DNA from 3 places in the Rahnella sp. CG8 genome. Region 1 is predicted to be linked to each of the others. Evidence: predicted binding sites of a transcription regulator. Region 1 holds the regulator's gene; each other region holds the start of a gene.
The links. Region 1 encodes PhoB, which activates phosphate uptake and scavenging genes when phosphate is short. Its sites were predicted from a motif close to CTGTCATAAAACTGNCNNAT; they were not measured.
Positions count from the first base shown of each region.

Region 2: a site for PhoB is predicted at 1,972-1,991, ahead of phnC (phosphonate ABC transporter ATP-binding protein). Genes of this name have one in related genera too.
Region 3: a site for PhoB is predicted at 2,822-2,841, ahead of HGO41_RS18845 (phosphoethanolamine transferase). Genes of this name have one in related genera too.

Region 1 covers NZ_JABAED010000004.1:48,203-58,305, reverse strand. Annotated here, with positions in the region: gene HGO41_RS05180 (helix-turn-helix domain-containing protein) at 1-205, shown strand, start outside; gene phoR (phosphate regulon sensor histidine kinase PhoR) at 239-1,558, opposite strand; gene phoB (phosphate response regulator transcription factor PhoB) at 1,581-2,270, opposite strand; gene sbcD (exonuclease subunit SbcD) at 2,498-3,736, shown strand; gene sbcC (exonuclease subunit SbcC) at 3,733-6,981, shown strand; gene HGO41_RS05155 (ABC transporter substrate-binding protein) at 7,221-8,234, shown strand; gene HGO41_RS05150 (ABC transporter permease) at 8,246-9,010, shown strand; gene HGO41_RS05145 (ABC transporter ATP-binding protein) at 9,007-9,828, shown strand; gene qhpR (AraC-like transcriptional regulator QhpR) at 9,825-10,103, opposite strand, start outside.
Region 2 covers NZ_JABAED010000007.1:74,256-84,358, reverse strand. Annotated here, with positions in the region: gene dld (D-lactate dehydrogenase) at 134-1,825, opposite strand; gene phnC (phosphonate ABC transporter ATP-binding protein) at 2,032-2,868, shown strand; gene phnD (phosphonate ABC transporter substrate-binding protein) at 2,937-3,869, shown strand; gene phnE (phosphonate ABC transporter, permease protein PhnE) at 4,029-4,892, shown strand; gene phnE (phosphonate ABC transporter, permease protein PhnE) at 4,892-5,815, shown strand; gene HGO41_RS08850 (ribosomal protein uL16 3-hydroxylase) at 5,896-7,017, opposite strand; gene HGO41_RS08845 (NAD-dependent succinate-semialdehyde dehydrogenase) at 7,301-8,680, opposite strand; gene HGO41_RS08840 (DHCW motif cupin fold protein) at 9,016-9,345, shown strand; gene ddlA (D-alanine--D-alanine ligase) at 9,404-10,103, shown strand, end outside.
Region 3 covers NZ_JABAED010000022.1:17,938-28,040, reverse strand. Annotated here, with positions in the region: gene HGO41_RS18860 (DUF979 domain-containing protein) at 1-724, shown strand, start outside; gene HGO41_RS18855 (DUF2891 domain-containing protein) at 737-1,759, shown strand; gene lpxA (acyl-ACP--UDP-N-acetylglucosamine O-acyltransferase) at 1,803-2,591, opposite strand; gene HGO41_RS18845 (phosphoethanolamine transferase) at 2,953-4,587, shown strand; gene HGO41_RS18840 (LysR family transcriptional regulator) at 4,623-5,519, opposite strand; gene HGO41_RS18835 (phenolic acid decarboxylase) at 5,666-6,172, shown strand; gene HGO41_RS18830 (alpha/beta fold hydrolase) at 6,257-7,270, opposite strand; gene aqpZ (aquaporin Z) at 7,364-8,059, opposite strand; gene HGO41_RS18820 (RHS repeat-associated core domain-containing protein) at 8,243-10,103, opposite strand, start outside.

The DNA of each region.
Region 1 (10,103 bases):
ACTGAAAGCCTTCGCAGAAAGCTCTGCTGAACGCATTCGCGCTTTGCGTGAAAAAGAAAAAATCAGTCAGGGCGTACTGGCAAGACTCATCAATATGTCCGCCAACAGCATTCAAAAATGGGAGCGGGATGAAACCAAACCCACCGGAGCGGCGCTGATCTTACTGATGCTAATTGAAGAAAAAGGTTTACAGATCATCTGCTAAAAGAAGCCACAGCTTGTTGCTGTGGCTTGATTTTTATCCCTTTACGCCGCTTTGGCTGGCCTGTTCCTGAGGAACAATCAACTTCGGCGCCAGCATAAACATAAACCGGGTACCGACGCCGACTTCACTCATGACTTCAAGTTTCGTGTGGTGATGGCTGAGCGCATGTTTGACGATTGCCAGTCCCAGTCCGCTGCCGCCGGTCTGACGTGAACGGGCTTTATCGACGCGGTAGAAACGTTCGGTCAGGCGCGGCAGGTGCTGCGGCGCAATGCCCGGTCCGTTGTCGCTGATCTGGAACTGTGCGCCATGCGGCGTTTGTTGCCAGCTGACTTCAATCCGTGTCCCCGCTGGCGTGTGGTTAACCGCGTTATACACCAGGTTCGACACCGCGCTGCGCAGTTGATCTTCATTACCAAAGACCTTCAGCTTGTCGTTTACGCGAAACACCACTTCATGCCTGCCGTTGCTTAACGTTTGCACTTCACGTTCGAGCATGCCGAGCATCACCGGAATATCGACTTTCTCGTGCAAATCAATATTCGCTGAGGCTTCGATTTTCGACAGCGTCAGCAGCTGCTTCACCAGCCCGTCCATCCGCCGCGTCTGTTCCTGCATGGTATCCAGCGCTTTAGTGCGGAAAGGCTCTTCCAGCTTGGCGTCTTCCATCATTTCCAGATACCCCTGCAATACCGTCAATGGGGTTCTCAGTTCATGACTGACGTTAGCGAAGAAGTTACGCCGTGCGCCTTCAAGCTGACGCATCTGGGTCACGTCGCGTGCCACCATCAGCAGTTGTCCTTCGGAATAAGGCATGACGCGAAACTCGACATAATGCTCATTATTGAGTTGTAAATTCAGCGCCCGGCTGAAATCGCGGGTCTGGATCCACAGCCGGAATTCCGGATAACGCAGCAGGTTGAAGATATGTTGCCCGTTATCTTCCGGCCAGCGGAAACCGAGCAAATCCTGCGCCAGTCCGTTACACCAGAAAATATTGCCATCTTCAGTCGTCAGCACCACGGCATCCGGCAGCGATTCGGCACCGCTGCGAAAACGTTTGATGAGCTGACCTAATTCCCGACGGCGACGCCGGTTGCGTATCTGCATCTGGTTCAGCCCGTAAAACAGCGGCTCCCAGCTCCAGCGCCCATTCGGTGGCGTAATGCTGCGGTCGAGCCACAGCCAGTGAGAGAGTTTAAGCTGGTTGTAATAATTCCAGCCCAGTGCCGCCATCAGCGACACCAGGAGGAGCCAGCCGAAATGGCCGACGAAGATACCGAGAATTAACGCTGGCAGGCAAAAGAGAAACAATTCACCCGCCAGTCGTTTCCATGACAAACGTTCTAGCACACAGATTCTCCGCTGTGAGGGCTCAATAACGCGTTGAAAAACGGTATCCGGTACCACGAACAGTCTGGATCATTCTGTCATGTCCACTGGTTTCCAGCGCCTTACGTAAACGACGAATATGCACGTCAACCGTGCGATCTTCCACATAAACGTTAGTGCCCCAGACGTTATTGAGCAACTGTTCGCGGCTGTATACACGTTCGGAATGGGTCATAAAGAAGTGTAATAACTTAAATTCGGTCGGCCCCATATCGAGCGCCTGCTCGTTGGCCATCACCCGGTGAGACGACGGATCCAGGCTTAAACCCTGCATGTCGATCACTTCTTCCACCGCCATTGGCGAGATGCGACGCATCACGGCTTTAATGCGGGCAACCAGTTCTTTCGGAGAAAACGGTTTAGTGATGTAATCATCGGCACCCACTTCAAGGCCGCGCACCCGATCTTCTTCTTCACCGCGTGCGGTCAGCATCATCACCGGAATTTCGCGGGTCAGTGCCTCACGTTTAAGATGCTTAATAAACTGAATACCGGAACCGCCAGGTAACATCCAGTCAAGCAGGATCAGTTCAGGGTAAGGTTCAACAAGCTGCCCAATCGCTGAATCAAAATCCTCAGCTTCTACGGCCTGATAGCCATTTTGTTCCAGTACAAAACACACCATTTCACGGATTGGAGCTTCGTCTTCAACCACCAATATACGTCTAGCCATCGTAGGTCCTGCCAATAGGTTAGCGATCTTTTATTTGATTGCGGGCGCCATTATGCGTCAGTTTTGTGACAGATTTATGAATGAAAAGAATGGTTCATTACAGTCAACTATGACAGATAATTTTCGGCCATCTTGCTGAAATTGGTCTGATTTATCGGGGACAGCTTCCCCTGCCGACGTTTATACTTTACCCCATTGTCGTCATCCAGGGTTCATACGGGAGTCTCATGCGCCTGATCCACACGTCAGACTGGCACCTAGGCCAGTACTTTTTCACTAAAAGCCGTGCAGCCGAACATCAGGCATTTTTGCGCTGGCTGACCGGTCAGGTGCAACAACATCAGGTCGACGCCGTGATTGTCGCGGGCGATATTTTCGACACGGGTTCCCCACCCAGTTATGCCCGCGAATTGTATAACCGCTTCGTGGTGGAATTACAGCAAACCGGCTGCCAGCTGGTGGTGCTGGCTGGTAACCACGATTCTGTCGCCACGCTCAATGAATCGCGCGAGCTCCTTTCCTGCCTGAATACGCGGGTGATTGCCACCGTCGGTGAAAACCTTTCTGAACAGATTTTAGTGCTCAGTCAGCGTGACGGGAAACCCGGCGCGATACTGTGCGCTATCCCGTTTTTACGCCCGCGTGATCTGCTCGCCAGCCAGGCGGGACAGTCCGGCAGCGACAAGCAACTGGCATTGCAGGAAGCCATCGCCGCGCATTATGACGCGCTCTGGCAGGCTGCGCAGGCCAGACGTGACGAACTGGGCATGCCGCTGCCTATTATTGCGACCGGCCATCTGACGACTGTCGGTGTCAGTACCTCTGATTCCGTGCGCGACATCTATATAGGTACGCTCGATGCGTTTCCGGCGCAGGCCTTTCCGCCGGTCGATTATGTGGCACTGGGTCATATTCACCGTGCACAATGCGTCGCCAAAACCGAACATATCCGTTACAGCGGCTCGCCGATTGCCCTGAGTTTTGACGAACTGAGCAAAGCTAAAAGTGTGTACTTACTTGATTTTGATGGTGCGACGCTCAACGCCATCGACACACTGGAAATCCCGGTTTTCCAGCCGATGCAGATAATCAAAGGCTCGCTGGTGGAGATTGAACACCAACTGGCACAGTTCGAAGGCGGTGATCCGGCCAAACCGGTGTGGCTCGATATTGAAGTCTCCACCCAGGATTATCTCAGCGACATCCAGCGACGCATTCAGGCGCTGACGGAAGATCTGCCGGTAGAAGTCGTGCTGTTACGCCGCAGCAAAGAACAGCGCATCAACAGTATTGAGCAGCAGGAAAAAGAAACCCTCAGCGAACTGAGCGTCAGCGACGTGTTTGAACGACGACTGGCGCTGGAACCGGCCCCTGACGAGCCGCGTCAGGCTCGGATGCGCACGTTGTTTGCGCAGGTGGTTGAACAGGTTACCAACGGTCAGAACGCGGAGGACAGCGCACAATGAAAATTCTCAGCCTGCGTTTAAAAAACCTGAACTCGCTGGAAGGCGAATGGAAAATTGATTTCACCGCCGAGCCGTTTGCCAGCAACGGATTATTCGCCATCACCGGCCCGACCGGCGCGGGGAAAACCACCCTGCTCGATGCCATTTGTCTGGCGCTTTATCATCAGACGCCACGGCTGAACATTACACCAAGCCAGAATGAACTGATGACCCGCCACACCGCAGAATCGCTGGCCGAAGTGGAGTTTGAAGTCAAAGGTGTGGGTTACCGCGCTTTCTGGAGCCAGCGCCGCGCCAAAAATTCCCCTGACGGAAATCTGCAGGCACCGAAAGTCGAGCTGGCGTTACTGGCCGACGGCAAAATTCTGGCGGATAAAGTGCGCGATAAACTCGATGCCATCGCCACACTGACCGGGCTGGATTTCGGTCGTTTCACCAAATCCATGATGCTGTCTCAGGGGCAATTTGCCGCATTCCTGAATGCCGATGCCAATGACCGCGCCGAACTGCTGGAAGAACTGACCGGCACCGAAATTTACGGTCTGCTTTCTCAACGCGTGTTTGAGCAACATAAAGAAGCGCGTATTGCGCTGGACGGTCTGCATCAGCGTATGGCCGGAATCGAACTGCTCAGCGAAGAACAGCGCCAGACGCTCGAAGCACAACGTGCTGAACTGAACGCGCAGGAAATCAGCCTCAGTCAGCAGGCGCAGCAGCGCCAGCAGGATCTGAACTGGCTGCAACAGTGGCAGCAGGTGCAGCAAAAACAGCAGCAGTCTCAGCAACAACTGACCGCCGCAGAGCAGGAAAATCTGGCCGCCGCGCCGCAGTTACAGCAACTGGCGCGCAGCGAACCGGCAGAAAAACTGCGTCCGTTACTCAATGATCGCCAGCGCTGTCAGGATGACGCGCAGCGCCTTCAGCAATTACTGATACAACTGACGCAGCAGCAGGAGCAGCAGATTGCACAGATGACGCCGCTGAGTCTGGCGGTGGAACAGGCGCACACTGCGCGGCAGAAACAGGCGGAAGAACAGCGCCAGATGCAAACGCTGATCGAAGAAAAAATCCTGCCACTGGATAGCGAAATCGCGCAATGGCGCAAATCGCTGGTGGAAACACAACAGGCGGTCAGCGAGTCGCAGAAACAGGCTGGTGAACATAGCGCGACGCTGCAGCAAATCACGGCGGAACGTCAGAAACTGGATGAGGAAAGCCGCCAGCATCACACCCGTCAGGCCGCGCTGACTGAAGCCCTTAACGTTGCACAACAACGTCAGGCTGAACTGGAAAAACAGTACCCGCAGGTAGTGTTACAAAAACGTCAAACCGAACTCATGCAGCTCCGGCCGGTGCGGCAGCAGCTGTTTTCACTCTCGCAAATCTTCCCGCAACTGAACCAGCGCGTGCAGCAACAGCATAAAGATTTTGCGCAGTACCAGACGGTGCTGGCCGAAGAAGAACTGCGTCTGGGCGCGATCCGTCTGCAATGTCAGAAACAACTGGAACATCTGAACGACGTCAAGGCGCTGCATAAACAGGAAATGCTGATCGTCAGCCTTGAAGCCGAACGCGCGAATTTGCAAAGCGGCAAAGCCTGTCCGCTGTGCGGCTCAACATCACATCCGGCGATTGAACATTATCAGGAGGTTAAACCTTCTGAAACCGCGCAGCGCGTCGAGAAAATGCAACTGGAATTCGATGCAGCAAAAGCCAGCGGTATCGAACTGGCGGCGAAAATTAAAGGCCTGAAAGAGCAACAAACACGGCTGCAAACTCAGCTTGAGCAGGATCAGCAACAACTGAATGCACATACCCTGAACTGGCAACAACTCAGTGCGCCGCTGAATCTGACGTTTACGCTGCATGATACCGCCGACATCACGCAATGGCTGACCGCCCGCGATGAGGAAGAGCAGCAGTCGCAGGCGCGACTGAGCCAGCACGAACAGCTGGCGCGGGCCCTGCAACAGGCCAAAGATGCCCTGAACGACGCACTGAATGCACAGCAGAAAGTGCAGCAGCAAAGCGCCTTGCTGACAGAGCGCGTTACCCGGCTGGAAGAGATGCAGGCAAAATCTCAGCAAGACCTCGTGCGGTTGCAAAAGCAACTGGCGGAAGGTGAAAAATCCCTTTCTGAGCTGAATGCCCGACGCCTCGAACTGTTCGGAGAGCGTCAGGTTGCTCAGGTTCGCGAGCACTTACATCAGCAACAACAGGCGACAGAACAAGCGCTGAGTGATGTCCAGACCGCGCTGCATAAGGCGCAGGAACTGCGCGACCAGTTGGCCGGTCAGTTGGCCAGTACGCAGCAGCAACAGTTACAGACCGCCGCACAACTGACGCTGGTGGAACAGGCGTGGCAGCAGGCATTGAGCGCCAGCGGATTTGCGGATGAAGCCGCAGTGAAACTGGCGCTGCTCGACGACGCGTTGCGCCAGCAGCTTCAGCAACGCAAAGAACATCTGCAACAACAACTGGCACAGGCGCAGGCATTACTGGCGGATGCCCGTCAGCAGCTCGAAAAACATCAGCTTGCCCGTCCTGCACATCTGAGTGAAACCGACAGTGATCTTAACGCCCTGACGGTGCAACAGGCGGAGCTGGCACAACAACTGAAAGTCCTGCAACAACGTCTGGGCGAAGTAAAGAATCAACTGGAAAGCGACAAGCAACGCCACCATGGTCAGCAGACGCTGATTGCACAGATTGCGCAGGCGCAGCGAACCTGTGATGACTGGGGTTATCTCAACCAGATGATTGGTTCCAGCGACGGCGCGAAATTCCGTAAATTCGCGCAGGGTCTGACGCTCGATCATCTGGTGTATCTGGCCAACCGCCAGCTGGAAAAATTGCACGGACGTTATCTGTTGCAGCGCAAAACCAGCGATGCGCTGGAACTGCAAGTGGTCGATACCTGGCAGGCCGATGCCGTGCGCGATACCCGCACGCTATCCGGCGGCGAAAGCTTCCTGGTCAGCCTGGCACTGGCCCTGGCGCTGTCCGATCTGGTCAGCGATAAAACCCGTATCGACTCGCTGTTCCTCGACGAAGGTTTCGGTACGCTCGATGCCGACACGCTGGATACCGCGCTGGATGCGCTCGACAGCCTGAATGCCTCGGGTAAAACCATCGGCGTGATCAGCCATGTCGAAGCAATGAAAGACCGCATTCCGGTACAAATCAAAGTCACCAAAGTGAACGGTCTGGGCGTCAGCCGCCTGAGCAGTGAATTTAAAGTCTGATCCCTCGCCACCGCCGGGCAGGTTGCTAGATAAATTGCTAGCCACATGCCCTGCGGTGGATCCTTTTTGTGAAAGCGTGCACAAAAATCGCACCAGTTCAGTGCGCGCTTTTTCCTCAACCTGCTGAATTTACGTTTATTCCCGCTGCCGGAACGAACTGGCACGCCCTGTGCTTAACGTTATGTATACAAGTTGCAGTACAAGTTGCAACGTCCTCATAACCGCTAAGGGAACCGCCAATGAAAAACATCAAACCTGAAGTTGATAAAAAACGTCGCCAGCTGATGAAATGGCTCGCCATTACCGGCGGAGTGTCCACCCTTGGCGGAATGATCCCGACGTCAGTTTTTGCAGCCGACGACGATGAAATTCGTATTGGTTACTGGCCGATTGTCGGTGGTTTGCCGCTGTATGTGGCACTGGAACAGGGCTTTTTTAAACAAGCCGGGCTGAATGTGAAAGGCGTTAAATTCGCCAGTGCCCAGCAAATTGTCGAAGGGATGATCACCGGCAGGATCCACGGCTGCGCCAACGGCACGGCAACCGGCGCGCTGGGACTCGGGGCGATCACCTCACCGGGTCTGTTCAAAATTATCTGTTCTAACCCGTCAAACCATACGCTGGTGTTAGATGAATTTCTGGTGCCGCTCAACAGCCCGGCAAAAGCTATCAGTGACCTGAAAGGCAAGAAAATCGCCTGCGGTCCGGGGATCCAGAACGTCACGATGGCAAAAATTATTCTGGAGAAAAATGGCTTCACTAATCCGTCAGTCATTGAACTGCCGGTCGGACAACACGCGCCTGCTCTGGCCGCCGGGCAAATTGACGGCGTATATACGCTCGAACCGACCGGCACTGTCGGACGCATGAAAAACCTTTCGCGCACACTCGAAACCGGCGTTATTTCTAAATACGTGCTCGGCAACGCCGACGCCCCGTGGTTCGGCGGCGCAGCGGCACTGAACGCCAGTTTTATCGCCAGCAAGCCGGAAGAAACCAAAAAGTTTATTGCCGCTTATCAGAAAGCGGTGGAATTCATTGCGGCTCACCCTGATAAAGCGCGCGAAAACGTCGCCGGTTACACCAGCATTGAACCGGCGCTGGTCAAAGAAGTGCCGCTGCCCGGCTTCGTGATGTATCCCGATTTGAAAGGCGACAACCTGCAATGGTTCCAGAAGTTTTATGACGTCTTTACGGAAAGAAAAATCTTCAGCAAGCCGGTGGATGTCGCTTCGCTGATCTATCAGGGATAAGGAGAAACAGGATGACTTCACGCTGGTCTTCAAGGTTACTGCCGCTGGTCGGCCCGGTACTGCTGTTTTTATTCTGGCAACTGGCCGTCAGCGCAAAATGGCTGAATCCCGTGCTTCTGCCCTCGCCGGTCGAGACAATCGGCTACATGTTCCAGTCATTTTCCGACGCGTCCATGCGCACCGACATCGGCGCAACCCTTTACCGCACGCTGGTGTCTTTTGCCTTTGCCGCCGTAATTGGCGTGCCGCTGGGCGTAATTTTGGGCAGCAATGAAAAGGTTTACCGCAGCCTGGAATTTCTGATCGACTTCTTCCGCTCCACGCCGTCGTCAGCGCTGATCCCGCTGTTTATGCTGATTTTCGGGATTACTGACGCCAACAAAATCGCCATTGCTGCCTTTGCCGCCGTGCTGGTCATCCTGTTCAACAGCGCATACGGCGTGATGAATGCCAAAAAAACGCGCCTGATGGCCGCCAAAGTAATGGGAATTTCCCGCTGGCATATTTTCAAAGACATCATGCTGATGGAAAGCCTGGCACAAACCTTTGTCGGCCTGCGCACCGGCGTGTCGATCGCGCTGGTGATCGTGATCGTCGCCGAAATGTTTATCGGATCAGAAACCGGACTCGGCCACCGGATCATCGATGCCCAGCAGGTGTTTAACATCAAAGATATGTACGCCTCGATCCTGATCACCGGCGCGCTGGGTTATCTGCTCAATCTGGCTTTTTTGCTGATCGAGAAAAAAACCGTCCACTGGAGTAGCAAAGCATGACGCACCCTCTCTCGCTGAACCCTGATTATAAAGGCCCGCAGTTGCCGCAATATGCCACGCGCCCGGACACCCATGTGACGATCCGCGGACTGAGCAAGGCGTTTGCCGGACAGCCGCTGTATACCGACCTGAATCTCGACTTACCGCGTGGAAAAATCGTGTCGATCTTCGGGCCGAACGGCTGCGGTAAATCGACCTTAATGAACATGATCGCCGGTCTGATCCCGGTAGATAAAGGCGACATTCTGTTCGACGGCAAAACGCTGGCGCAAACCACCATCGGCTATGTGTTTCAGAACTACCGCGACGCGCTGTTTCCATGGATGAGCGCCCGCGCCAACATCGCCTATCCGCTGATACGCCACGGCATGAGCAAAGCGGATGTGAATGCGCGGGTCGAAGAACTGACGCAGATGTTTGATATCCGTTTCGACCTGAAACGCTATCCGTATGAGCTTTCCGGCGGACAACAGCAAACCGTGTGCATCATGCGGGCGCTGGCGACGCGTCCGGAAGTGATGTTCCTCGATGAGCCTTTCTCGGCGCTGGATTTCGAGATGACGCTGTTTATCCGCGATAAATTACAGGAAGTGCAACTGGCGACCGGCGTCACTATGCTGATTGTTTCGCATGACCTGGAAGATGCGGTATTTCTGGCGGATGAGATTTTACTGCTGACGAGGCGGCCGACGCAGATTGCGGAAATCGTGCCGTTCGACCTGCCGCGCCCGCGAGGGTCGGAAATCATGAGCCACCCGGAATTTATCCGCGTGAAGGCGCACACGCTGGAAGTCTTTAAACGGGAGATGGCGCTTTAGCTGGCGGCAGTCTGCCGCCACTGACGCGGGCTGACGCCAAACCAGCGGCGGAAAGCCCGCGAAAAGGCACTGACTTCGGAATACCCTAGCAGCAACGCCATTTCGGAAATCGGCAGTTGTTGCTGTTGCAGATAATGCGTCGCCAGTTCGCAACGGACGTTATCCACCAGTTGGGTAAACGTCAGGTTCTGTTCGCGCAGGCGGCGTTGCAGCGAACTCGGCGACATACCCATTTTTTCGGCCACTTCATCAAGCACCGGCTCGCCGCGTAATAA
Region 2 (10,103 bases), on a different contig from region 1:
GGCTATCTTACTTGCCATTTTGCCCCCGGGCAGTGCTCGGACTCCTCACGTACTTTATGTACGCTCCGGGTCCTCCGCGCTGTCTGGGAACAAACTGCCTGCGCCGACTACGCCATTCCTCTTTTGAAGGACATTATTCCTGCCAGTTCTTCATCTTACTGGTTTTCCCGATACCCGGATTGAAGGTGTTGGTCGGGTCTGCCTGCCGGTAGAATTCTTTCAAATGTGGTTTTGCCAGATACAAATGGCCGACGTTATGTTCAGCGGGATATTCCGCGCCTTTGGCGTCGAGCAGTTCTAACATCCTGTGTTTCAGCGCCTTGCTGTTTGCGCCTTTTTTGACGATGTAATCCTGATGGAAAACGTGGCACATGAAATGGCCGTAATACAGTTTTGCCACCAGTTGATTGTCGATATCTTCCGGCAATGTCTCGAACCAGTCGCGGTCATTGCGGCGCAGTGCGATATCCAGCGCCAGAATATCTTCCACTTCTTTTTCATGTACCGCGTGATACCGCACGGCGGCACCGGCGGCGGCAAAGCGATGCAGGAAGGCTTTCTTGCCTTCGTCGGCGGAACAGATAAAGAAATCACCCTGACCCTCACTAAAGAAACGTGTCAAAAAGGTTCGGGCTTCGTCAATACCGGGGCCGGACATTTTCAGCAGTAAGTGATGTTCAAACCGGTCACGATACTGCTTCATACGCGGTGGCAGATGATTCGGCAGGGCTTTGCTCAGACACTGCATCACGCGGTCGCTGAAATGTTTGGGCAGGAAAGGGACCTTACTGGCGTGTGCATCGAACTTTCCTTTGGCAGTAAACATGTCCGGCATTTTGTCGGTGCCAAGTTTGTCGATCATCAGGAAAGTGTCTTTGCCATAGACTTCGGTGATATCGAAAATATCCCGGTGCATGTATTCCCCTGCCACCGGAAGGTTAGCGAAGTCACGCAGGATCTGACGGCGTAATTCTGTCAGCACCGCCGTGTCATTGGTGCCGATATAGAAAACCTGCTGCTGCGTTTCTGCCGGAAACGTATCGAGCCGCACGGCGAAAACCGCCAGCTTGCCCGCACAACCTGAAGCTTCAAATAAACGTCGCTCATCCGCGTTGAAACGCGACGGCGTATCCGCATCCACTTCGCGGACACGTGAGGCATAATCGTGATCCGACGCCAGACGCTGATCATGCTGGATATCGGTTTCCAGATAATCGCCTTTTTCCAGACGTGTCAGGATTTCTTCCGGCGTTTCACCAAGATTAATGCCCAGATGGTTAATCAGCCGCAATTCGCCTTGTGCATCGATTTGTGCATAGAGCGCCATTTCGGTATACGCCGGGCCGCGTTTCACCAGCGATCCGCCAGAATTATTACAGATCCCGCCGACCACCGATGCGCCGATGCAGGACGAGCCAATCACTGAATGCGGTTCGCGGTTGTAGGGCTTGAGGATTTTTTCCAGCTTATACAGGGTGCTGCCGGGAAAACCGATCACCTGATGACCGCCGTCGAGTAACTGGATCGTGTCCAGTTTCAGGGTGCTGAAAATAACAATGTCGCGGTCATAGTCGTCGCCGCTGGGCGTCGAACCTTCGGTCAGCCCGGTATTGGCGGCCTGCATAATGACAATCTTGTCGGCGGCGATGCAGGTTTTGAGCAGTTGCCACTGTTGCAGCAGCGTTTGTGGAAATACGACCGCCAGCGCTTTGCCGCCACCGGAGCGAAACCCTTTGCGGTAGCGTTCGGTGTTGCTGTCGCCGGTTAAAACGTGGCGGCTGCCGGCAATCTCTTTCAGCGTGGCGATGAGTGACTGATTATCCATTTCATCTTCCTTTTTTGATGGGATGCCATCTAATCATAGACTTAAATGATACTTGTTAAGTTAAACGTCATTCGGGATATGGGTTAGGTAATTTCACTTAATCTGTTGCATTTTTGTCATGCGCTGTCCATTAAATCGTCATTGATGTGTCATAAAACTCGCGCTTAATGAACGCCAGATAACGAAAGCAACCGAGAGACAGCATCATGGCGCAAGCTCAACTTAAGCTGGCACAGGCTGAATATCCTCAGACCGGGCCACAGCATCTGAACAAAGTTCTGGACGTCAAAGGCCTGGTGAAATCCTATAAATCGGGTCAGCGTGTCCTGAATGACATCAATTTTGATCTCCACGCCGGTGAGTTCGTGGCGGTAATTGGCCGTTCTGGCGCGGGTAAATCCACCCTGCTGCATGTGCTCAACGGTACGATCCCGCTCACGGATGGCAGTGTGGTATGTCATTACGAAAATGGTGAACAGCAGGAGCTGGCCGGGCTTACCGGCAAAGCATTGCGTCGCTGGCGTTCAGGCTGTGGCATGATTTTTCAGGATTTCTGCCTGGTGCCTCGTCTGGATGTCCTGACAAATGTGTTACTGGGGCGTCTCAGCCACACCTCAACGTTCAAATCATTCTTTAACCAGTTCGATGACGAAGACCGCGCCCGCGCCATCTCTTTGCTTGAATGGTTGCACATGCTGCCGCATGCATTGCAGCGTGCCGAAAACCTTTCCGGCGGCCAGATGCAGCGTGTGGCGATTTGTCGCGCGCTGATGCAGAACCCGAAAATTCTGCTGGCCGATGAACCGGTGGCGTCACTGGATCCGAAAAATACCCTGCGCATCATGAATGCGCTGAAAAAAGTCAGCGAAGAGAATATCGCCGTGATGGTCAACCTGCACTCTGTCGAGTTGGTGAAAGATTATTGCACCCGCGTTATCGGCATCGCGAAAGGGCAGATTATTTTCGACGGCCATCCGGACCAGTTAACTGAAGGCATTTTGCATCAGTTATACGGTGAAGAACACGAAGCGATAAACAGTTAAACAATAACGTTATTTATTTTGCAGTGCTTATTTCTACTTTCTCTCAATCTACACAAGGTCATCATTACATGAAGAAGTTATTACGTCTGGCAGTCTTCGTAGCAGGTTCTTTTACTGCAATGCACAGCATGGCAGAAGATGCTCCTAAAGAATTAAACTTAGGTATTCTGGGTGGCCAGAATGCCACCCAGCAAATCGGCGATAATCAGTGTGTAAAAGATTTCTTCGATAAAGAATTAAATGTGGATACCAAACTGCGTAATTCATCCGATTATTCAGGTGTTATTCAGGGGTTATTAGGTAAGAAAGTGGATATGGTATTAAGCATGTCCCCGTCATCTTTTGCTTCGGTTTATATTAATAATCCGAAAGCGGTGGATCTGGTCGGCATTGTCATTGACGATACGGATAAATCCCGGGGTTATCACTCCGTGGTTGTCGTGAAAGCCGACAGCCCGTACCAGAAATTATCTGACCTGAAAGGCAAATCATTCGGTTTCGCTGACCCGGATTCTACTTCGGGTTACCTGATCCCAAACCAGACATTCAAGAAAGAATTTGGCGGCACGACGGATAACAAATACAACAACTTCTTCTCCAGCGTAACCTTCTCCGGCGGCCATGAGCAGGATATTCTTGGCGTGCTGAACGGCCAGTTCGAAGGCGCAGTCACCTGGACTTCAATGATCGGCGACCGCGAAACCGGTTATACCTCCGGTGCATTCAACCGCATGATCCGCATGGACCATCCGGATCTGATGAAGAAAATCCGCATTATCTGGGAATCGCCATTAATTCCTAATGGTCCGATTTTAGTGCGCAGCGATTTGCCACCGGCATTTAAAGCTAAGCTGGTTTCTGCCATTAAGAAACTGGATAAAGATGACCACGCTTGTTTCGTAAAAGCGGTGGGCGGCAAACAGCATATCGGCGAAACGTCCCTGGCTGAATATCAGCAGATTATTGATATGAAGCGTGAGCTGACTAAAGGCGGTCGCTAACCCGTAACTCCCCCCCTGCGAAGGGGAGGGTTGGGGTGGGGTATTAATGGCAACTCAGGAAGCGAAAGCTTTTACCATTATTGTTTTTTTAATACCCCCTCCTGACCTCCCCCTTCGCAGGGGGAGGAATAATGATTATCGCAAATCGGAAATATTATTTTGAACAAAGACTTCAATCGTTATTACCAGCAGATACGCGGTAAACAAAAGCGGGAAGCGCTGATCTGGTCAGGGCTGATGTTGTTGTTATATCTGTGGTCAGGCAATGTTTCCGAACTTAATTTAAAAACGATTATTGTCTCCGCGCCGAGCTTCTTTGATTATATTGGTCAGACGGTGCCGGTATTACACTGGTCATTGTTATTTGCTGACGGTCATACCGAAGGTTCACTGGCGTATTGGGGATATCGTCTCAATATTCAGCTGCCGCTGATTTGGGAAACTATTCAGCTGGCGTTGTCCTCAACGATATTGTCGACGGCGCTGGCAGTCGTGCTGGCTTTTCTCGCCGCCAGCAATACGGATTCGCCTAAATGGGTGAAATTCAGCATCCGTACCTTTGTCGCTTTCCTGCGCACCATGCCGGAACTGGCCTGGGCGGTAATGTGTGTGATGGCGTTTGGCGTCGGTGCCATTCCGGGCTTTATCGCACTGACGTTACACACTGCCGGCAGTCTGACCAAATTGTTCTACGAATCCATTGAAACCGCATCGGATAAACCGGTGCGCGGACTCAGAGCCTGCGGCGCGGGGCGTTTGCAGCGCATGCGTTTCGCCATGTGGCCGCAGGTGAAACCGATCTTCTTATCCTACAGCTTTATGCGCCTCGAAATTAACTTCCGCCAGTCGACTATCCTCGGGCTGGTCGGGGCCGGTGGTATCGGGCAGGAGCTGATGACCTCAATCAAACTAGACCGATATGACCAGGTCAGCATGACCTTACTGCTGATTATTCTGGTTGTGTCGGCGATGGATTTTCTTTCCGGTAAATTGCGCAAACGCGTTGTGGAGGGCACTTTCTGATGTTAACTGATGCGCTCGAACCTCATGTGGTCAGCAGCCTGAAGCAGAAGCACGGGCATCTGTTTGCCGCGCAGCGCCGCTATCTGCGCTACCTCGCGATACTGGCTGTCGTGATTACGCTGTACTACGTCTATTTCTTCAGTTATTTCGGTATTCCATGGAGCGAAGTGGTGCGCGGCACCCGCGAAGTAGGACGTTATTTCCTGCGGATGTTTGTCTGGCATAACGTTTCCGAATGGCCGTTTATGTATTATTTTTCGCAAATAGCTATCACGCTGGCGATTGTGTTTTCCGGAACCATCACCGCGTCTTTCCTCGCATTGCCTCTTTCATTCCTTGCGGCGCGTAATGTGATGTCGACGCCGGTTCTCAGACCCGTTTCCATGGTCATCCGCCGTCTTCTGGATGTTTTACGCGGGCTGGATATGGCGATCTGGGGGCTGATTTTCGTTCGTGCTGTCGGCATGGGGCCGCTGGCCGGTGTGCTGGCGATCGTGATGCAGGATTTAGGCTTGCTTGGCAAGCTTTATGCGGAAGGGCATGAGGCGGTAGATCGTTCGCCGAGCCGCGGCCTGCGGGCGCTGGGGGCTTCCCCGCTACAAACGCACCGCTTCGGGATTTTCACTCAATCCTTCCCGACATTCCTTGCGTTGTCGCTGTATCAGATTGAATCCAATACCCGTTCAGCCGCTGTTCTTGGTTTTGTTGGCGCGGGCGGGATCGGTCTGGTGTATGCGGAAAATATGCGTCTGTGGAACTGGGATGTGGTGATGTTTATCACATTGATTTTAGTGGCTATCGTGATGATTATGGACAAGATTTCCGCGATGCTGCGCGCCAAATATATCCTGGGCGAAGAGATTAGTTTATTCGCACCGGAAGAACGGAAAATGAAGCCGCCGGTTGAGCTTTATCGCTCGTAAATGTTAACGGTCGAAACAGAATAAAAGAAGGCGGCATCCGGGATGGATGCCGCCTTTGCTGTTATTGAATCGCCGGGAGTTTACTCGTCGAAATACCAGTAACCCTGATTCACCAGATCCGTTAACAGAGCGACAAATTCAGGATCCTGCAACGCAGCACCCAGCTCTGTTTTACTGATCAGCGTATAGCGGCACAGCGCATCGGCGGCGGCATGTTGCGATGTTTCCAGCGTCTCGCTGTTAACAAAGAAACGTTCGCCGACGTTGAGAACCCGCAGACCGCTCAGGCGCACCAGGCTTTCGCCCTCCATCAGTGCATCGGCAATTTCATGTGATTCGTATGGCGGTTCGGCTGGCGCGATATCCAGTTCATGGCGCGGCGTAGTGGCGAAACGGCCAAACCATTGTTTGAAATCTTCCGGCTGGCTGATCAGCTCAACCATCATCTGGCGCACACGTTCCAGCTCGTAATCTTCTACTTTACCGACGTGGTCGCGCAGCGTGAGATCCGGATCGCTGTAATGGCTGCCGCCCAGATCGTTTTCCAGCGCGTAGTCAGCAAAACTGCTGATGAAATCGCGGCTGTTAGGGCCACGGAAACCGACGGAATAGTTGAGGGCGGTTTCATGGGTAAAGCCGTCGTGCGGGAAGCCCGGCGGAATATACAGAATGTCGCCGGGTTCAAGATCTTCATCAATGATTGGCGTGAACGGATCCACATGCAGTAACGCCGGGTGCGGGCAGAACTGACGCATCGGCAGAGCATCGCCCACGCGCCAGCGGCGGCTGCCCATGCCCTGGATGATAAACACGTCATACTGATCGATGTGCGGGCCGACACCGCCGCCGGGCACGGAATACGAAATCATCAGGTCGTCTAAACGCCAGTCCGGCAATACGCGAAAAGGTTTCACCAGTTCTGCCGCAGGCAAATGCCAGTGGATTACGGCCTGTGCCAGCAGTGACCAGCCGGTTTCACCCAGCCCGTCGAAATCTTCAAAAGGACCGTTACTTGCCTGCCATTCACCATCTTTATGGCTCACCAGACGGCTGTCCACTTCCGGCTCCATCGCCAGACCGGCTAATTCGTCTGGAGAGATTGGATCAACAAAATTTGAGAACGCTTTTTTGATAACAACAGGTTTTTTTTGCCAGTATTTTTCTAAAAATTCCGGCCAGTCCAGATTGAGTTCATAAGCCATGTGATTTACCAGTGGGAAGACAAACGGGTCTGATTATAGAGAGGGGAATAAGGACAGCGCTTTGTCATGCATCAAGGCTACCCATCATAATTCGAACCGCAGATGCGTTGGCTGCGTTCAGTGACCCGAATCACTTACCTGAGTAAGCTCATCGGGATCCCTTCACTTTCCGCGTTACTCGGCAAGCCTCGCCCTATTAGGGCCAGCGCAAGCGCTGTTCAAAAGCTGAAGCTTTTGTCCTGCAGCCCGAATTATTTTGGGTATAGAACTCTGGTTGAAATATTTATGATTTCGCGGCCAGCACCACCAGTTTCTGGTTCACAAATTCTTTGATACCGAGATCAGAGAGTTCGCGGCCGAAGCCCGAGCGTTTCACACCACCGAAAGGCAGTTCAGCAGCGGTATCCGTCGGTGAATTGACGTATACCATACCGGTTTCAATCTGGCTCGCCAGCTTACGGGCGCGGGTCAGATCGGTGGTAAACAGCGAACCGCCGAGGCCGTAATGTGAGTCGTTGGCAAGTTTCACCAGTTCCTCATCATTTTTCACCACGTACACCTGTGCGACCGGGCCAAAGAACTCTTCGAAATAGGCCGGATTATCGCGGGTAATGTGCGTCAGAATCGTTGGCTCAAAGAAGTTGCCCGGATTGTCTGCCACTTTTTTACCGCCAAAGTGCAGTTTCGCCCCGTGTTTCACGGCATCATCCACTTGTTTGCTCAGCGTTTTCACCGCTTCGGCAGAGGACAACGGTCCCAGTGTGGTGGATTTATCCAGCGGATCGCCGATCTTCAGTGCCTTGAAGTGTTCGGTGAATTTTTTAAGGAATTCATCGGCGACTTTTTCATGAATAATGAAGCGCTTGGCCGCCGTACACACCTGTCCGGCATTAGAGACACGGGCCTGCGCACCGGCTTTGGCAGCTTTATCGATATCCGCATCATCGAGTACGGCAAACACGTCATTCCCGCCGAGTTCCAGCGTCGATTTCTTCAGCTTAGATGCCGCCCGTGAAGCCACGACCGCACCGGCTTTCTCCGAACCGGTCAGCGCGACACCCTGAACGCGGTCATCATCAATGATGGCACTGACCTGATCCTGAGAAATAAACAGGTTGGTATAAGCGCCCTTTGGGGCACCCGCTTCGGTAACCAGTTTCTCAAAGGTTTCCGCACAATGGGGAACGATACTGGCGTGTTTGACGACCACGCTGTTACCTGAGGCAAGATTCGGTGCCAGTACACGCATTAACTGGTAGAACGGGAAATTCCAGGGCTCGACGGCCATGATCACCCCAATCGGATGATGCTCGACCCAGGCTTCGCCGAGATCGGATTTATACGGCACAGGTTTGAGAAATTCCTCGGCGTTTTCGGCATAGAATTTCGCAATATCCGCGCAAATCTGCACTTCGCCACGGCTCTGGCCGATGAGTTTCCCCATTTCTACACTGACCACTTCCGCCAGTTCATCGACACGGGAAGCCATCAGTTCTGACAATTTATGCAGCACGTTAACGCGTTGCTTAATATCGCCCTGACCCCAGTCAGATTTGTATAAAGCATGGGCGGCAGAGAGTGCCTCTTCAACCTGCTGATCGTTATGTGTTTGATATTCTTTGATGAGCTTATTGTTGAACGGATTTATCGTTTGATATGGCATATGTTGCTCCTTGTTTTGTGGCGTGTCGTCGAAAACAACGGCACGTTGGAATTGAGGTGCGTGCGCCTTTCTGCGTTCTCAACAGAACATTAAGCATAGTCGAAAAAACGTGACCGCTGTCCCACAGACATCTCATGCAACACAACGGTATGGCGTGTGCTGCCCGCATTCTCCCCTGGCCCTGCCATACGTGCGCTGCAGCCTGTCTCTAAGAACAATCGGCTTTACGCAACTTTGCGAGCGGCTGTTAATGAATTGTTTTCAGCAAGCGATTGATAAATTTACCGCCCACTTTTATGCTGGCTTTCCTTCCTTTTCCCGACATTGAGAAACTCATGAAGCTTGATGCGATTCCGTTTTGCACGACTGACTGGAGTGATGTCACGCCGACGCAGCATCCGGGTGATACCGGCATGGCGCTGTGGCGTACACAAAAATTTGGCGATATCCGTGTGCGTATCGTTGAATATTCACCTGGCTATGAGGCTGATCACTGGTGTAGTAAAGGCCATGTTTTGTTCTGCCTGGAGGGGGAGCTTCATACGCGTCTTGAAGACGGACGGAATTTCACCTTATCGCCGGGCATGAGTTATCAGGTGGCGGACAATGCTGAAGCACACCGTTCATCCACACCAATTGGCGCGAAACTGTTTGTTGTTGATTAGTCGTGGTTGTTTATAGAAACGTTCGCCGTCCGCTGAGGCTGGCGACAAGGAGCAGCAGGTGAGTAAATTACGGGTTGGTATTATTTTCGGTGGTAAATCGGCAGAGCATGAAGTGTCACTGCAGTCGGCAAAAAACATTGTGGATGCGATTGATAAACAACGCTTTGATGTGACATTGCTGGGCATTGATAAGAAAGGGGAATGGCATATTAATGATGCCAGTAACTACCTGATCAATGCTGAAAATCCGTCGCTGATTGCCCTGAACCGCTCGAATAACCAGGTTGCACTGATCCCCGGTCAGACTGAGAATCAGTTAATTGAGACTCACAGCGCCAGCGCGTTGTCGCAAGTGGATGTGATCTTCCCGATAGTGCACGGAACGCTGGGGGAAGACGGTTCCTTGCAGGGGCTGCTGCGCATGGCAAATATTGCCTTCGTAGGGTCTGGCGTGCTGGGTTCCGCCGTGAGCATGGATAAAGATGTCACCAAGCGTTTGCTGCGCGATGCCGGTCTGGCGGTTGCCCCGTTTGTGTGCCTGACGCGTGCGAACCGTCAGAAAAATACCTTTGCCAGTGTTTCGCAACAACTCGGTCTGCCGCTTTTTATCAAACCGGCGAATCAGGGCTCATCGGTGGGCGTCAGTAAAGTCAGTGATGAAGATGGCTATCAGCGTGCGCTGGATAAAGCCTTCAGCTTCGACCACAAAGTGCTGGTGGAATCGGCCATTAAAGGTCGTGAAATTGAATGCGCTGTGT
Region 3 (10,103 bases), on a different contig from region 1:
ATCAGACAGTGAGCAGCCCGGACAGGTCGAAAAACGCGAAGCGGGCGCCAAACGTTTTGGCAACAAACTGTTTATTCCCGCCCTGCTGATCCCGATTGTGACCCTGATCGGCACCCTGACGCTGAAATACACGCCGCTGGTGGAAGCCAAAAACGTGACGCTGATTTCGCTGGTACTCGGTACGCTGGTGGCCTTTATTGTGGCGCTGGTTATGCTGCGTGATTCGCCGGTCAAAGCCGTGAAAGCGGGCGGACAGACGATGGATACCGTCGGCTGGGCGGCTATTCTGCCGCAGATGCTGGCCGCACTCGGCGCGCTGTTTGCGCTGGCGGGGGTCGGTGGCGTGGTATCTGAACTGGTCAAAAACATCATTCCGCTCGGCTCACCGCTGGCGATTGTGATTGCCTATACCTTCGGCATGGCACTTTTCACCATGATCATGGGCAACGGTTTTGCCGCCTTCCCGGTGATGACCGCGGGGATCGGGCTGCCACTCATCGTCAACCAGTTGGGTGGAAATCCGGCGATTATGGGCGCGATCGGCATGTTGTCCGGTTTCTGCGGCACCTTAATGACGCCGATGGCGGCCAATTTCAATATCGTGCCTGCGGCGTTGCTCGAATTGCAGGACAAGAATGGCGTGATTAAAGCGCAGTGGAAAACCGGTGTATTGCTGTTGCTGGTGAATACCGCGTTTATGTATTTCTTTGTGTTCCGTTTCTGATAAGGAAAGACGATGACGACGCAACAAAGTACCGCCCTGACGCCAGAGATGGCGTCCCGTTTTGCCTCACTGGCGCTGAATCATTTAACCCGTGAATTCCCGAACAAACTCATGCATGCCATGAGCAGCGCGGCAGATGCGCAAACGCCACGCCAGTTACATCCGGTCTTTTACGGCAGCTATGACTGGCATTCCTGCGTGCACGGATACTGGTTATTGCTGCGCCTGCTGGATCGTTTTCCGCAATTACCGGAAGCTGAAAAAATCATTGCGGTGATCGGCCAGCATTTCACGCCAGAAAACGTCGCCGGTGAAATGGCCTATCTGCAACAACCGCAACATGCCGGATTTGAAAGACCGTATGGCTGGGCGTGGTTTCTGGCGCTGAGCCAGCAATTGCATGAGATGGCATTGCCGCAGGCTGCTGAATGGGCAAAAACGCTGGCGCCGATGAGCCGGTTCTTCGAAAAGAGTTTTAGTGAGTTTTTGCCCAAAGCCACCTATCCCCTGCGGGTCGGCAGCCATTTTAACACCGCGTTTGCACTGGCATTAACGCTTGATTATGCGCGCTGCGTTAAGCATCACAAACTGGCAGAACTGATCGAAGAAACGGCGCTGCGCTGGCATCTGGAAGATGTGCATTGTCAGGCGTGGGAACCGGGCGGTGATGAATTCCTGTCACCCTCCCTGATGGAGGCTGAACTGATGCGGCGCGTTCTGCCGGGCGAAGCATTTGTGACCTGGTTTGGCCGTTTCCTGCCGGATCTGGCTCACAGTCAGCCTGCCACGCTTTTCACCCCCGCCACGGTCACTGACCGCAGTGACGGTAAAATTGGCCATCTGGACGGACTGAATCTCAGCCGCGCCTGGTGTCAGCGTTCGCTGGCCTCTGCGCTGCCAGCGGGCGATGCGCGTGCGGCCTTGCTGCGCCAGACGGCAGAAGCCCATCTGCACAGCGCGCTGAACCATCTTGACAGCACCTACATGGGCGAACACTGGCTGGCGACCTTTGCCCTGTTGGCACTCGAAGCCTGACAGTCCTCTTCCTCTGTTCAGCCGCAGGGTTACCGTGAAATCGTTAGCGAATAATCCCGCGCGCTGAATCAAGGAAAAATGCATTGAAGTGGCACAGTAACGGATATTCCGCGCTGAGCTGCTCAATTTCCCCCTTCACCCGTTCCACCGATTCCGGCTGGTGATAAAGCAAATCGTACAGATAGCGGATGACATTTTGCTGCGCTTTTCCGGCCCGGCAAAATTCCGTTGCCTGCTCGTTTATCCCTTTCGGCACCGCGCGATTTCCCCCCGCTATCACAAAAGGCGGCACGTCCTGCACCACACAGGTATTAGCAAGGAGATGGACGCCCGTGCCAATAATACAAAACTGATGCACCGCGCTCAGGGCATCAATCCGGGCATCACTGCCTAATGAAACATGCCCCGCCAGAGCACTGTGTTCGCCGATAAACGTGGCATTTCCTATCTGACAGTCATGGCCGACATGCACGCCCCCTTCAAACACATTCAGGTGCCCGATCCGGGTCATACCACCGCCCTGCACGGTGCCGCGATGCAGTGTCACGTGGCGGCCAATGCGGTTTCCATTGCCGATTTCCAGCCCGGTGGGTTCTCCGGCGTATTTCAAATCCTGGCTGATCTCGCCAATGGATGAGCCCATGCCAATCTGGTTATCCGTGCCAATTTTGGTATTGCCGTTGATAACGACATGAGAAGAAATGTGTGTTCCTTCGCCGATTTGCACGCCGGCGGAAATAAAGCAGAAAGGCCCGATAACCACTCGCGGACCGATAATGACACCTGGCTCTATGATACTGCTGGCCGCAATTGTGGCCGAAGATGAAATCAACACGAACATCCTTCTGACAGCCAGCAGGCAGTCAGTAGTGAATTAAACCGGACAGGCATAATCAGGGAAAGATCAAAATGAGCGGAGGGAAACGCACTCAGAGAGGTTTAAACAAGGGGAGTGTTTCGTTGAACATCCGCATCGCTACACGGCACAGCATAAGGCTTGAGGATCGAAAAGGCGGTCTCTTATATTTTTTTTATTTTCTGAACCTTTTCGGAAACGCTGCATAATGAAAATTTTATGACAGGTAGATTAAGGCTTTCTTAAGCTTGGATGAATATCCTATTGGATATTCGTTTCTATACGTTATGTTTCCTTCACATCAACGCTGCTACCACCACCCTGTTGGGAGTTTTCATTGCGCTCTATATTTCCGAAGATTAGCTACTTTACGCTGACTTTACTGCTGACCCTGTATTTTACCTTTATCGTTAATCTGCCGATTTTGCTGCATTTTTATCACATCTTACATGCACTGCCCGCGTACAACCTGGCTTTTGCCCTGAGCATTCCGGTTGCGCTGTTTGCCGCACTGAACTTTGTGTTCACCCCTTTCAGCTTTCGTCCATTGCTTAAGCCGTTCTTTATTATCGTGCTGCCGGTCAGTGCCCTCGCCAGTTTTGCGATGATGACCTTCCAGGTCGTATTTGATCGCGGCATGATCGAAAATATTCTCGAGACGCAATCGGCTGAAGCGTCGTCTTACCTGAATCTGAAAGTGATACTGTGGTTTGTCTTCACCGGCGTTTTGCCCGCTATTTTGCTTTTCCTGACACCGGTCAGCTATGAAAAAACGCCGTTACGCCGTCTCGGTGTCCGTCTGGTGTCGATGGTGATTTCATTGCTGGTGGTTGCCTCCATTGCCGGGATTTTTTACAAAGATTACGCCTCTGTAGGCCGTAACAACCGCACCCTGAATCTGGAAATTGTGCCGACAAACTACCTCTACAGCGCGTTCCAGTACATCAATCACCGTTACTTCACGCCGAAAATGCCGTTCCAGACTATTGGCAACGATGCAAAACTGGTGCAGCAACCGGGGCAGAAACCAAATCTGGTGTTCCTGGTGATTGGGGAAACCGCGCGGGCGCAAAATCAGTCATCTGAGGGTTACGCCAAACCGACTAATCAGTACACACAGGCTATTCCTGACGTGGTGTTCTTTAATAAAATGACGTCATGCGGCACGGCAACGGCGATTTCTGTGCCGTGCATGTTCTCGAATATGAAGCGCACCCGCTACGACGCCAACCGCGCCCGTAACAGTGAAGGCTTGCTGGATATCCTGCATAAAGCCGGTGTTTCGGTGTTCTGGAAAGACAATGATGAAGGCTGTAAAGGCGTATGCGACCGTGTGCCGAATATCACCATCGATACAAAAAAAGACGGTAAATACTGTGATGGCGATACCTGCTACGACATGGCGCTGATGCAGAATATCGATGACGACATCAAACCTGACGGCAAAAATACGCTGATTGGCTTACATCTGATCGGCAGCCACGGCCCGACGTACTACAAACGCTATCCGCAGGAATTCCGTAAGTTTATGCCTGACTGCCCGCGCAGCGATATTGAAAACTGTTCTCAGGAACAACTGGTGAATACCTACGATAATACCCTGCTTTACACGGATTACACGGTGTCGCAGGTGATTGAGAAGGCGAAGCAGTATCAGGATAAGTACAACGTGGCCGTGATTTATCTTTCTGACCATGGCGAATCGCTGGGTGAAAATGGCCTGTATTTGCACGGCACGCCTTACAGCGTGGCACCGGCGCAACAGACACACGTGCCGATGCTGTTCTGGTTATCCAGCGGTTATGTGAAAGCGCAGGGAATTGATCTGCAATGCCTGAAATCGTATGCCGTGAACAAAGACGTTTCACAGGATAACCTGTTCCACACCGTGCTGAGCGCGATGGACGTGCAAACCTCGGAACGTGATCCGCAACTGGATATTCTGGCAGCCTGTCGTACATCACAAAGGTAATCACGCCCCTGTTGAAACGGTTTGCTGCCAGAACGTTATGGCAGCAAACCGCACTCCGTCAGAATGCTTTTTGCCAGCGTGCTGACCGTTTTATCAAACCGCTCAGATTCATTATCCATCACCATATACAAAGCCGTTTGCCGCACCGTTCTGGCTGATAATTCCAGTCGGCGGAGCAAACCGCTCTCCAGCGCTTTTTCCACACTTTCCAGCGGCAGCCAGCCGTACCCCACGCCCACCGCAATGGCTTCCATCGCGGCCCCGACGGTGGTGAATGTCCAGCTGGCAACAGGGCCGGATGACACATTTTCTGCACGCGGCGTGTGCCGGTCGGCCACGCTAATCAGCGGAAAACGCGCCAGATCCTGCGCAGTCAGCGGAACGGTGAGGCTCATCAGCGGATGATCGCTTTTGGCCACCGGCACAAAATCCACGTCGAGCAGGAAGCGCCCCTGTATCGCATTTTCCGGTGCCAGTGTGGTGATGTATAAATCCGCAGATCGTTCATTTAATTGCTTAAGGCTTTCGCCGCGCAGAATTTCTGTCAGATGAACACGGGTATCGGGAAACTGCTGCTGAAAATTTTTGAGTGCGCGAAACAGACGGTATTTGGGAAAGACACTGTCGACAACCAGGCTCAGTTCGGTGCGCGTCCCGTCTTTCAGCCCGGCGGCACGGTGCTCAAGTTGCAAAAAGGCGGAAATCAGCGGCGTGGCCTGCATCAGCAACGCCCGCCCCTGTTCCGTCAGCGTCGCTTTACGTCCATGAATCTCCAGCAATGGCAGACCGAGACGTTCCTGTAACCCACTCAGGGCATAACTGACGGAAGACTGACTGCGGTTCAGTACCTCTGCGGCCTGCGCGTAACTTCCTTGTTCAATCACCGTTTGTAATACCACCCACTGCTCAAGTGTGGTGCGTGGAAGTGCCATACTGTTCCTTCCTTCAGATAAAAACACATCTAAATTTTAGATTATTTCCATCTGAAATCAGCGTTTTTTTATCAATTTTTTAGCGCGTAATATTCTCCTCATCGAAACAAAACATTTCACCTGTTACTGCATTAAGGAGAATTACCATGAGCAACTTTGATAAACATGACCTGAGCAATTTCATCGGCAAACACGTTGTTTACACTTACGACAACGGCTGGAATTATGAAATCTATGTGAAAAATGCCGAAACGCTGGATTACCGCATCCATAGCGGGCTGGTCGGTAACCGCTGGGTGAAAGACCAGAAAGCCTATATCGTGCGTGTGGCTTCTGATGTGTACAAAATTTCCTGGACAGAACCGACCGGTACAGATGTCAGCCTGATTGTAAATCTGGGGGACAACGTGTTCCACGGCACCATTTTCTTCCCACGCTGGATCATGAACAATCCGGAAAAAACCGTGTGCTTCCAGAACGAACATATTCCATTGATGAATGCTTACCGCGATGCCGGACCCGCTTATCCGACTGAAGTCATCGACGAATTCGCCACCATTACCTTCGTCCGTGACTGCGGCGCTGACAATGACACTGTGATCGACTGCGCTGCCAGCGAGTTACCGGCTAACTTCCCGGACAATCTGCGTTAATCGTTAACCCGCAGACATAAAAAAACCGCAGTCCGTCATGACTGCGGTTTTTTTCATGAATACCGTTTCAGGGGGACAGGAACATCAGCGCGCCAGCGTTTTCAGCAGCGTCGCATTGAATCTTTCCGGTTCTTCCATCTGCGGTGCGTGGCCCAGACCTTTAAACTCAATCAGTTTCGCGTGCGGAATAAGCTTCGCAACCTGTTTACCCAGCACGTTGTAATGACCGATTTTTGCTTTTACCGCAGGCGGCGCAATATCGCTGCCGATGGCTGTGGTGTCAGCCGTGCCGATCATCAGCGTGGTCGGTACACGCAGGTTTTTGAATTCGTAAAAGACCGGCTGCGTGAAAATCATGTCGTATATCAGTGCCGAGTTCCAGGCCACCAGTTTATGCCCCGGCCCGTTGTTCAGCCCTGCCAGCATATCGACCCAGCGGTCGTATTCCGGTTTCCACTTATTCACGTAATAGGTTTTGAGTTCGTACTGCCTGATGCTGTCCGCCGAGGTTTTCAGCTCACGGTCGTACCACTGATCGACGGTACGATACGGCACGCCCTTAGCTTTCCAGTCTTCCAGACCAATCGGGTTCACCAGCACCAGTTTCGACACTTCCGGCGCATACATCAGGCTGTAGCGCGTCGCCAGCATACCGCCGGTCGAATGCCCGACAATCACCGCTTTGGTAATCTTCAGACTTCTAAGCAAATCATGCGTGTTGGTTGCCAGTTGCTGGAAACTGTACTGGTAATGCGAAGGTTTGGTCGACGAACAGAACCCGACCTGATCGGGCGCGATAACCCGGTAGCCTTTACTGACCAGCGCCGAAATAGTGTCACCCCAGGTCGCGGCACAGAAATTCTTGCCATGCATCAGCACCACGGTCTGACCATTTTTATGCCCGGTGGGCGGCACATCCAGATACCCCATTTGCAGCGGGGCACCCTGAGAATTAAAAGAGAATTGTTTCAGCGGGAACGGATAATCAAATCCCTGCAATTGCGGACCGTAAGAAGGCGCATCGGCAGCCATTGACGCGCCGGAGAAGGAGAACGATAAAACAGCAGCACAAAAGAGCAGTTTAAAACGGGGAAGCATGGGGTTGTCCTGGTGGTGTTCACGGAACAGACGGCGTAAAGCCTTATGCTACAAACTTTACGCCGTCAGGAAAACCACTTAACGCAGGCTGATTCAGTCTTTCGATTGCAGAATGTAACGGTAAATCAAACCGCCCACCACGCCACCGACCAGCGGCATCAGCCAGAACATCCACAGTTGCTGAACCGCCCAGGTGCCCTGGAATAACGCCACCGCCGTGCTGCGCGCCGGGTTAACCGAGGTGTTGGTCACCGGAATACTGATGAGATGGATAAGGGTGAGTGCCAGACCAATCGCAACCGGAGCAAACCCCGCAGGCGCACGTTTGTCGGTTGCGCCGTGAATAACAATCAGGAACACGGCGGTCAGCACACCTTCACACACCATCGCTGCGGCCAGGCTGTAGCCGCCCGGTGAGTGCTCACCATAGCCGTTAGAGGCAAAACCACTGCCTGTTGCATCAAAGCCCGCATGGCCGCTGGCAATGACATACAACACAGCCGCTGCGGCGATCCCGCCAAGAACCTGTGAAATGATATAAGGCACGACATCCGTAGCGGGAATACGGCCACCCGCGAATAAACCTAATGTCACCGCCGGATTAAAATGACCGCCAGAAATATGGCCGACCGCAAAGGCCATCGTTAATACGGTCAGACCAAATGCCAGTGCGACACCGGCAAACCCGATACCCAGACCAGGAAAGCCCGCAGCGATAACCGCGCTGCCACAGCCTCCGAAGACCAGAACGAAAGTGCCGATAAACTCGGCAGATAATCTCCTGAACATAACAGCCCCTTGCATTATCAACTTAGAATTTAACTTTCAACCACTTTAAATGGCCACTATAAAAATAAAAACAGGATAATACACCGACTACTTTTGATTAAAACTAGAAATAGTTAATCACTGAAATATTCATAATGCGAATCAAAAGTACATTAATCTGCGATGTGTATTTGGCGTCACAGGTTAACCCACATGACCTGCCGACCGGCTCATCGCACGCTGATGTTGTGGCGTTAATACAAATCCAGGCCTTGTATTTCTCAGGCCCGTATTAAGATCTGGGACATTTTCCGGGAAAGCGCTCCAGTGTTGCGGTTGCGACGTTTTTCGTGAACGAAAATAGTCACGCCACTCTGCTTCTGTATCTGCGACAGTCCAGTCACCCCCGTCAACGATGGCAACCGGGAAAGGACCGGGTCTGGCAACAACGCCTAAGTAACCCTGACTTTTTTCAACGTGTTGTCGCTCTTCCTGCCACATATAAGGCACAAAATTATTTTGTGCGCCGTGCCGGACAGCATTCATATGAGTTGCTTCGGCAGGACGGGAAGGATCTATTGCTGCAATATTTTTATTGATTGCATGACGAATGCCAATTTCATCCTCGCTGCCTACTGCCGGAGCCACGCCGCTGTTTTTTAATACAATATCGTGCATGTCATAATCCCCGGTATAAGGAACAATACGTTTTGCTTTAATATTATCCCTGAACCGAGTCAGATCTTCCTGGCGGGATAAGTCCAACGTAAATACCTCATCTCTTGCTTTTTCAAGATTATGAACCCAAATCCCCGAGACCGTACCTGCTGCGCCTCCCCAATGCCCGACCAGACCTATCAGCCCTGCATTTTTTGCATTTTCCAGCATTTGGGCCGAATCCTCTCCGTAAACTGCATTTACAGACTTATCTTTTATCGTTTTCTCGAGGATATTATGCCCCTTAGCCGCCGCACCGTTATTCAGGGCATCTATGGTATAGGTACCGGATTCCCTGAAACTCAATATCGCATTGTTCTCCCGGGCGGCTGATTCTATCGGTGCCATATGCGCCTCGGTGACAAACTCACGCATAACACGTTGCCGTGCCTCTGCGCCGGTGGTTATCAGACCACCGGTATCGCATTGAGTAATGGGATTGTTTTGCACCATTCTGAAAAGGTTGAGTCCGTCGATTTCCCTGGCCGGATCCGATGCCGTCCAGCGGCATAGCCACGGCGCATAATAACGGTGTCCGTAGTAATACAACCCCGTGCTGTCACGCTCTTTACCGGAATAACGCACCGTTTTATAAGCCGCTTCAGTCTCATTGCGGGTCGCCCATACCGCCGTGCCACCGAACGGATAATATTCCTCCCGGCTGATGATCTGGCCGGTTTCATCTAATTCCAGCTGTAAGGAACCGATGTTGTCATCCACGCTGTAGCGAACCCGGTTGTTTCCGAGCCCCGTCGGCAGCCCCTTCACCCAATGCAGCGCTTGTATCTGGCTGCGCCCTGCCTGAGTGATCACCACCTCGAGTTGCTCACGGTATGCTGGCTGACTGCTGACACCGTTAATCAGCGTCTCCTGCCAGATGTTGCGCAACTCCAACCCCGGCAGGTAGCGCACCTCACTGACTGTCCATAACCCGCTGCCCGCATTCGTCAGAGTGCGGGTCTGTTTACGTACCCTTATCCCGTCGCGGTACTGGTATATCTCGCGGTCATTCTGTTCGATATCCGTGCTGCTGCGGCTTAACAGCGTCACCGTCTGCAACTGATTATTCGCGTCCCACATCAGCGGGTCGATAGCGTTGGTGTAACCGCTGGCGGGCTTCCCCCCCTCCGTTTGCAATGTTTTCAGTTGCCCGCCTGGCATAAACCAGTTATCCCAGTTTATTGTCGCTGGCGTCAGGGTATTGCTACTGTCCTGGCGGATGCTGCGGTTTGATGTCAGACCGGTGACCATATTCATCGTGCTGTTCACCGCCCCGGCGTGTTTCAGGGTGTTCAGGTTTCCGCTGTCGTCATACGTGTAGTTGCGCGTGTAAGACACATGCTGGTCA